Regions from separate parts of the Bacillus sp. 7894-2 genome, predicted to be linked through region 1. Evidence: predicted binding sites of a transcription regulator. Region 1 holds the regulator's gene; the other holds the start of a gene.
The links. The regulator NrdR, encoded in region 1, represses ribonucleotide reductase genes. The targets are predictions, from matches to a motif close to AACACNATATATNGTGTT.

Region 1 (4,434 bases):
GGACTTATGACAACAGTTCATGCATATACAAATGATCAAAAAAATATTGATAACCCGCATAAGGACCTGCGCCGTGCACGTGCTTGCGGACAGTCGATCATCCCGACTTCCACTGGTGCTGCCAAAGCTTTGTCGCTGGTATTGCCTCATTTAAAGGGCAAATTGCATGGAATGGCACTGCGTGTGCCAACTCCTAACGTTTCCTTAGTTGACCTCGTGGTAGACTTAAAGCGCGACGTTACAATTGAAGAAGTGAATGCGGCATTCGCAACAGCTTCACAAGGGTCTCTGCATGGTATCCTGGATATTACTGACGAACCTTTAGTGTCAATCGATTTCAACACAAATGAACACTCTGCCATCATTGATGGATTATCTACTATGGTAATCGGCACCAGCAAAGTGAAAGTGCTTGCCTGGTACGATAATGAGTGGGGCTATTCTTGCCGTGTCGTAGACTTGACAAAATATGTTGCACAGGAACTTTTTCAGGCATCTGCCGTAAAGGTTGGATAATTGCCAATCTCTTTTAATATAAAACTACCCATACCCTTAAAGCCTGCCATTCCCCGGCAGGCTCCTTTTATTGGACAAAATTAATCCTGAGAAGGAAAAGTCTTCAGAAATTTTGCCAAAAAAAATGTATTACAATGTGTTGCAAAAAAAAATTAAACAAAGTATACTAATCCTCGTGAACTTCTCCGAGGTTTTGGTATGGTAGCTACTTAAAGGGTTAGGACCTCTCTGGACTAACTTTCCCCCGTGGTAGTTATAGACCAGTATAAATCTGGAATTTCATTAATTAATAGCTTAAAAGTTTAAAGGGGGAAATTTGAATATGGAAACTATGGGTCGTCACGTTATCTCAGAACTTTGGGGATGCGATTTTGAAAAGTTAAATGATATGGATTTTATTGAGCAGACATTTGTAAATGCTGCATTAAAATCTGGTGCTGAAATTCGCGAGGTTGCATTTCATAAGTTTGCGCCACAGGGTGTAAGCGGAGTGGTGATCATCTCTGAATCTCATTTAACTATTCACAGCTTCCCGGAGCATGGCTATGCCAGCATTGATGTGTATACGTGTGGAGATCTTGACCCTAACATCGCTGCAGACTTTATTGCAGAAGCGTTAGGAGCTCAAACGCGTGAGAATATCGAAATTCCTCGCGGTATGGGTCCAGTTCAAGTTAAACAAGCTCAAGTACTTTAATAAAGAATAATCTTAGGCAATCCAGAGGTGTATCATAATACACCTCTTTTTATTTTGCCTAAAATCCCATTGCCTTTAGTATCTCTATAAAAAATAGTACAATAAGGATACAAATAATATACGGAGGAAAGAGAATGTCAATTTTCAGGCAGCTTGCCAGCCGCTATAAAAAGCAGTGTGAAACAAACGAAAACCACTCTGATCCTGAGCTCACTACAAGATACTATAGAACCAATACAGCACAAATGATGCAGACGATTGAAGAGTTATTCAAAGCAGACCATAATGTGAATATTCTCAGCACTTCCAAAGAACACGGCGAGATTGCAGCAGAACTTAAAAAAGACAAATCCTGTTTTGCCATTGTGACAGTCGTGACTGTCAGGCCATTTGAAACGGCTGTAGATATCAATATTTCAACTGAGCAGTCCTCACCGGCAGGTGTGCATCCAATTCTTAAGAGAGAAGTTCTTTCGATTTATGAAAAATTAAATAAACGGCATGATTTTCTCGGTTCTGCAAGAAACGCAGATAAATAGTTCTACTTGTACTGTCAACTCCTTTTTTATAAGATAAGAGTATCAAATAATATTCGGTAATTAGTCTAAAGCCAACTTATAAAAAAATTCGGAGCTGATTGTATGAGATGCCCTTCATGCCAAAACAATAATACCCGTGTGCTCGATTCCCGTCCTGTGGATGACAGCCGGTCCATCCGCCGCAGAAGGGAATGCGAGAAATGCGGATACCGGTTTACGACTTTTGAGAAAGTGGAAGAAATTCCATTAATCGTTGTGAAAAAAGAAGGAACGAGAGAGGAATTCAGCCGGGAAAAAATTCTGAGAGGCCTTATTAAAGCATGTGAAAAGAGGCCGGTAGCCCTTAAAGATCTGGAGGACATTACTTTTGAAGTGGAGAAGGAACTCCGCAGCAATGGTGTCTCTGAAATAAAAAGCGATGAAATTGGCGAAATGGTCATGGACAGACTCGCAAATGTGGACGAGGTCGCATATGTCCGTTTCGCATCAGTATACAGGCAATTTAAAGATATCAATGTGTTTATTGATGAACTCAAGGAACTAATTAAAAAAGAGCAACAATTATAATCAGGTCAGTTTTGCCGCTGCCTCTGATTTTTGATGAATTAGGCTGATGGGCTGAAGGTTTTTCTTTGGCTCTTTTTTTTGCGGGATATGCTTTTGATGAACAGCCTGAAAAAAATTTTAAATAGAAAAAGGTGAACACCATGGCCCAGCATTGGCAGGAGATGCTCCCCATTGATCGATATACAGTAGCAGCCAGCGGGCTTTTGCATGATTATGACCGGAAAGTGCTGACACTGTTATACCAGCCGCTCATTGGCTCTGTGTGCTTCAGTCTGTATATGACTTTATGGGCAGAGCTTGAAGAAAACCGGCTATGGTCATCTTCAAATTCACACCATAGTTTAATGAATTTTATGGGGATGGGGCTTAAAGATATTTATGAAGCCCGTCTCAAGCTTGAAGGTATAGGACTCTTAAAGGTATATGTTAATAAGGATGAAGAAACAAGGTCATTCGTTTACGAACTTCTTCCACCGCTGACACCTGAACAATTCTTCCTTGACGGCATGCTCAATATCTATCTTTATAAGAAGTTGGGCAAAAATCAATTTATGAGACTCAAGCGTTTCTTCTCAGATCAGAAGGTGCAGCCGGCCAGAGGGTATAAGGAAGTAACGAAAGCTTTCCAGGATGTATTTCAATCCGGGCACCCTGGTTCGTTTGACGATGAAGTGGTACAGCTGATGAATGAAACAGATGAGGAAGGGTATATTGGAAGGCGGGAGCAGGAAGGCATTCAAATCGGGAATGAAGATTTTAATTTTGAATTGCTTCAGGCAGGACTGAACGAATCGCTTGTACCAAAAAAAGCCCTTACAATTAAAGTGAAGGAATCCATCAGCAATCTTGCCTTTTTATATGGAATTGACCCCATCCAGATGAAAAACATTGTCATCAGCGCCGTGAATGAAGATAATGAGATAAACATTGATGAATTAAGAAAATCGGCACGTGATTGGTATCAATTCCAAAACCAGGATATGCTTCCATCCCTGATTGACAGGGTTCAGCCTGCTATCCATCAGGCTCAAAAAAAACAGCCTGAAACACAGGAGGAAGAATTGATCCGTTATTTGGAAATTACCTCACCAAGGCAGCTTTTAAAAGATATATCCGGGGGAGCGGAACCTTCGAAAGGCGATCTGCAGATTATAGAAGATGTCATGTTCCAGCAAAAGCTTTTACCCGGGGTAATTAATGTGCTGATTCAATATGTTATGCTCAAAACAGATATGAAGCTGACCAAAGGGTACGTAGAAAAAATAGCAGGCCACTGGGCAAGAAAGAAAATTAAGACACCCCAGGAAGCCATTGAATTAGCTAAAAAAGAACATCGCCAATACCTTGATTGGGCAGAAGGAAAGAAAACAGCAGGCCCAACGGGGAACAAAAGGAAGCCGATCAGGACAGAGATGCTTCCGGACTGGTTTGATGAAAATAGCAGCAAAGCCGCCAAGAAGGAACAGGCCCAACAGGAAAACAGCGAGAAGGAACAGTATGAGCGGGAATTGAAAAAAAGGGAACTTAAAGAAAAATTAAAAAAACTGCGATCACAGGAGGTGACTGATTGATGAAAAAAATTAACGAGACATTAAGGCGCCTTGCGGGCAATGAAGGTTTTCAAAAAAGATATGAAATGATGAGGGACCAAACGCTTAATCACCCTGAAGTGAAGGCTTTTATCCAAACTCATCGGGATGAATTGACATCTGAAATGGTTGAAAAGAGTCTTAGCAAGCTCTTTGAATATACGCAGCAGAGCAAGGAATGCAATAAATGTCCGAGCCTGGAGGGCTGTGTGAATTTTATGCAGGGCTATCATCCGGAACTTGTGATTCAAAGAGGATCAATCGATCTGAAGTATGATAAGTGCCCGCGCAAGATCATGCACGATGAAAAGCGGAGAAATGAAAAATTAATTCAGAGTTTATATGTGCCAACAGATATCCTTCATGCCACTTTTGATTCGATATATGATGATGACGACCGCATTGAGGCTGTGGATAAGGCTGCATCCTTTGTAATGGACTACCAGCCGGGGTCCAAGCAAAAGGGGATTTACTTTTACGGCAAGTTCGGTGTAGGCAAATCTTATTTGCTTGGTGCTATTGCCAA
Region 2 (4,434 bases), on a different contig from region 1:
ACTGACGGGGCCTTTTAAAATAACATATTATTTTTTCGCCTTCACTTTTCCGGACCATTTTTTAAACCCGCCCTGCAGGTGTGAAAGGTCTTTGTAGCCTTTACGGTGCAAAAACTGGGCAGCTCTCGCACTTCTCATGCCGCTCTGGCAATATAAGTAGACTGGCTTGTCCGGACGCAATTCTTTCATGCGCATTTTCATTTGTGAAAGCGGTATATTGCGTGCACCTAAAATATGGCCGTTTTCAAATTCATTTGGTTCGCGAACATCGATTAACTGGGCTTTTCTATAGCCTTCTCTAAACTGGTCTTCAGTAAGCGTTTTAACAATTCGGCGCTGATAAAACCATGTTATGACAGAATAGGTAATGATTGCACCCAAAATGATAAGAATGAAATAAAGTGTTTCCAATATGTCTTTCTCCTTTCACGCATAGGTAAGCCAACTAATATTATATAAGTCTTTCCTGATTGGAGTAAAGGAAATCAGGAAAATTTGTTATGGAAATTCAACTTGCTTTAATTTTCATCGGAATTTTGTTAGACTAATAACCGCAAATGACCAGTTAAAGAAATTGAAAATGAGGGTTACATATGACTAAAGAAGTTTGGCGGTTTATCGATTCAGGAGAAGGTTCGCCTTCTTTTAATATGGCTCTGGATGAAGCCTTGCTTGATTGGAACAGTGAAGGGAAGATGCCACCTGTAATCCGGTTTTACGGCTGGAATCCTGCAACTCTTTCAATTGGATACTTCCAAAAGGTTGAAAAAGAAATAGATATGGAAGCAGTGAAGCAGCATGGCCTGGGGTTCGTCCGCAGACCAACAGGCGGAAGAGGGGTGCTGCACGAACATGAACTCACATACAGTGTCATCGTTCCTGAAGTCCACCCGGAAATGCCGAGTACAGTAACTGAAGCATACAGAGTCATTTCTGAAGGAATTCTAAAAGGTTTTCACGCTCTGGGAATGGAAGCTTATTTTGCTGTACCAAAGACGGCTGAAGAAAGAGACTCTCTAAAAAATCCACGATCTGCTGTTTGTTTTGATGCCCCAAGCTGGTATGAACTTGTTGTAGAAGGACGTAAAGTAGCAGGGAGTGCACAAACAAGACAAAAAGGTGTAATCCTTCAGCATGGCTCTATTTTGCTTGATTTGGATGAAGACAAGCTGTTCAGCTTATTCAAATATCCTAATGACCGGGTAAAAGAGAGAATGCAAAAGGCTTTTAAAAATAAAGCTGTTGCCATAAACGAGCTGACAGCAGAAAATATTACTCTTGAACAGGCTAAGGCAGCTTTCAAGAAAGGGTTTGAGGAAGGCCTGGACATTGTACTGGAACCTTACGAGCTTTCAGATGAAGAGATGGCATATGTGCAAAAAATCGCAAAAGAACGATATGAAAGTGATGACTGGAACTATAAGAGATAAAAGCGGCTAAGTCGCTTTTTCTCTTTTTTTAATGAATAATTTTCCAATTATTGCTTTGGAAAAGTGCAAGCTTCAAAATATGTTAAAATTTATCGTTAAATGTCGGAAATCGGCTGTTAACTCTGTTTTTCTTTAAATTTTAGTATATTTTAAGTTTGACAAAATCAGATTCAGTTGAATCAGACACAATATGTAGTGGTGTCGAAAATATTTAGGACACTATATATTGATTTTGAGGTTTGAGTTATGGTAACTTTAGGGTACTCTTTTAAAACAGATAGATTTACTCTATCTGACAGAATACTTACACACATTAATTAGATAATTGAATTTAGAAGGAGTTGTAACAATGTCTGTTGCTCTAGGACAAAAAATGAAATTGAACATTGAACGTTTAAACAAGGACATCCGTCTCTTTCCTCAGGTTCACCCAGTAACCTCAGATATGAAAATGACCCACAAAGGTGTTTCCCGCTTGGTTATGCTAGATCGCTATACCTTCAAAGACACCGAGAAAGTGACACTCACAAACGGTGACTTCGTTGTCCTCACCATTAAGGAAGATCCCAAATTTCCTGCACGCGGCTTAGGCTACATCCTCGATATTGACTGGGAAAACAAGACAGCCAAGGTTTTAGTAGAGGAAGATTACAGAGGAGTGCTGGATGATCCGGAAGAATCGAGAACAGGCATTATTACAAAGCCTCTTGATGTAATCGAGAAGCCTTTGGAAATCTTCTATGAGCAAATCGCCAAGCGTAACGCAACAGGCCTTGCATCGGTTGAGAAGACCGAAGAAAAGAGAAAAGAATGGTTTGAGAAGTTCTATCAGGAATTGAAAAACCTGAATTTCATTCCGGCTGGCCGCGTGCTGTATGGAGCTGGTGCTGACACAGATGTTACGTATTTCAACTGCTATGTAATGCCATTCGTGCAGGATTCCCGTGAAGGAATCTCCGAGCACCGCAAGCAGGTAATGGAGATCATGAGCCGCGGCGGCGGAGTAGGGACAAACGGTTCAACTCTGAGACCTCGCAATACACTGGCCAAAGGTGTAAACGGCAAATCCTCCGGTTCGGTTTCCTGGCTGGATGATATTGCGAAGCTTACACACCTGGTGGAGCAGGGGGGATCCCGCAGAGGTGCGCAGATGATTATGCTATCCGATTGGCATCCGGACATTATCGAATTCATCATCTCGAAAATGCAAAACCCGAGAATTTTACGCTTCCTTCTTGAAAATACAAATGATGAAACAATAAAAAAATATGCTAAAGAAAAACTGAAATTTACTCCATTTAATGAACAGGAAATTGCCATGTACCAGGGCATTATTAATTATAAAAGCATTCCAGGCTATGGCGGCTTCAGTGAAAACATCATAAAAGATGCTGAGGAGAAGCTGGCGGCTGGCGGTACTTATAGTGTTCATAACTCTGAGTTCCTTACAGGAGCAAACATTTCAGTCTGCCTCACGAAAGAATTTATGGATGCGGTTGAAAATGATGGAGAATATGAGCTTCGTTTCCCTGATGTTGAATCCTATGATGCCGAAACGATGAAAACATACAACGAAGAATGGCATAAAGTCGGTGATGTCAGAGATTGGGCAAAACTAGGCTATAAAGTCCGCGTTCACCGTAAAATTAAAGCGAAAGAGCTTTGGAACCTGATTAACATCTGTGCAACATACTCAGCTGAACCAGGCATCTTCTTTATCGATAACGCAAACGACATGACGAATGCACAGGCATACGGACAAAGGGTTGTAGCTACAAACCCATGTGGCGAGCAGCCTCTGGCGCCAAATTCTGTATGCAACCTTGCAGCAGTAAATCTTGCAGAAATGGCAGATAAAGAAAATAAAACTGTTAATTTTGAAAAGCTGAAGCGTACTGTTGAAGTAGGTGTACGGATGCAGGACAATGTAATAGATGCTACACCATACTTCCTTGAAGAGAACAAAAAGCAGGCATTAGGCGAGCGGCGAGTTGGTCTTGGCGTTATGGGGCTTCATGATTTGCTCATCTATTGTGAAACAGAATATGGCTCTGAAGAAGGCAACGTGCTGATTGATAAAGTCTTTGAGACCATTGCTACATCAGCATACAAAGCTTCTGTAAAGCTTGCGGAGGAAAAAGGAAGCTTCCCGTTCTTAACAGGTGAAAATCCTGAAGAAACAAATCGCCTGCGCAAAGCTTTTACCGAAACAGGCTTCATGCAGAAAATGCCTGAGGATATCCGTGCTTCTATTTTAGAAAGCGGAATCCGCAATTCACATCTTCTAACCGTTGCTCCTACGGGATCCACAGGGACCATGGTTGGTGTTTCTACAGGCCTTGAACCATATTTCTCCTTCTCATACTTCAGAAGCGGCCGCTTAGGCAAGTTCATTGAAGTGAAGGCAGATATTGTTCAGGAATATTTAGACCGCAATCCGGATGCAGATCCTGAAAATCTGCCTGAGTGGTTTATCGCAGCGATGGATCTTGCTCCAGAAGCGCACGCAGATGTTCAATGTGTGATTCAGCGCTGGATCGACAGCTCGATTAGTAAAACTGTCAACGCACCGAAAGGCTACAGTGTTGAACAGGTTGAAAAGGTGTATGAACGCTTATACCGCGGCGGTGCAAAGGGAGGAACAGTATATGTGGACGGATCACGCGATTCTCAAGTATTGACGCTGAAAGCTGAAGAGAACAGCTTTGATGGTAATGACACAGTCAAAAAAGAAAAATCAAAGCAGCATGTTGTGCTGGTTGATACAATCAGTGACCTTCGTTCCACCGATGTAACAATCGGTTCAGAAGTAGGCAATACATGCCCGGTATGCCGCAAAGGAAAAGTCAAAGAAATCGGCGGCTGCAATACTTGCACAAACTGTAATGCACAGCTGAAATGCGGTTTATAAAAATAAATAAAACGAATGAGAGAAGATGGAAATAATTGTTCCATCTTCTTTTTTTGCTTTTGATTATTTGGCTCATACTACAGTCATAGGGTT

Region 2: the regulator NrdR is predicted to act here: its motif matches at 1,613-1,630, upstream of CHI10_RS13815 (vitamin B12-dependent ribonucleotide reductase).

Annotation. Positions count from the first base shown of each region.
Region 1 covers NZ_NPDG01000097.1:16,322-20,755, forward strand. Annotated here, with positions in the region: gene CHI10_RS14270 (glyceraldehyde-3-phosphate dehydrogenase) at 1-516, shown strand, start outside; gene speD (adenosylmethionine decarboxylase) at 839-1,213, shown strand; gene CHI10_RS14280 (hypothetical protein) at 1,348-1,752, shown strand; gene nrdR (transcriptional regulator NrdR) at 1,855-2,319, shown strand; gene CHI10_RS14290 (replication initiation and membrane attachment family protein) at 2,460-3,890, shown strand; gene dnaI (primosomal protein DnaI) at 3,890-4,434, shown strand, end outside.
Region 2 covers NZ_NPDG01000090.1:13,678-18,111, reverse strand. Annotated here, with positions in the region: gene CHI10_RS13825 (rhodanese-like domain-containing protein) at 28-411, opposite strand; gene CHI10_RS13820 (lipoate--protein ligase family protein) at 594-1,430, shown strand; gene CHI10_RS13815 (vitamin B12-dependent ribonucleotide reductase) at 1,780-4,341, shown strand.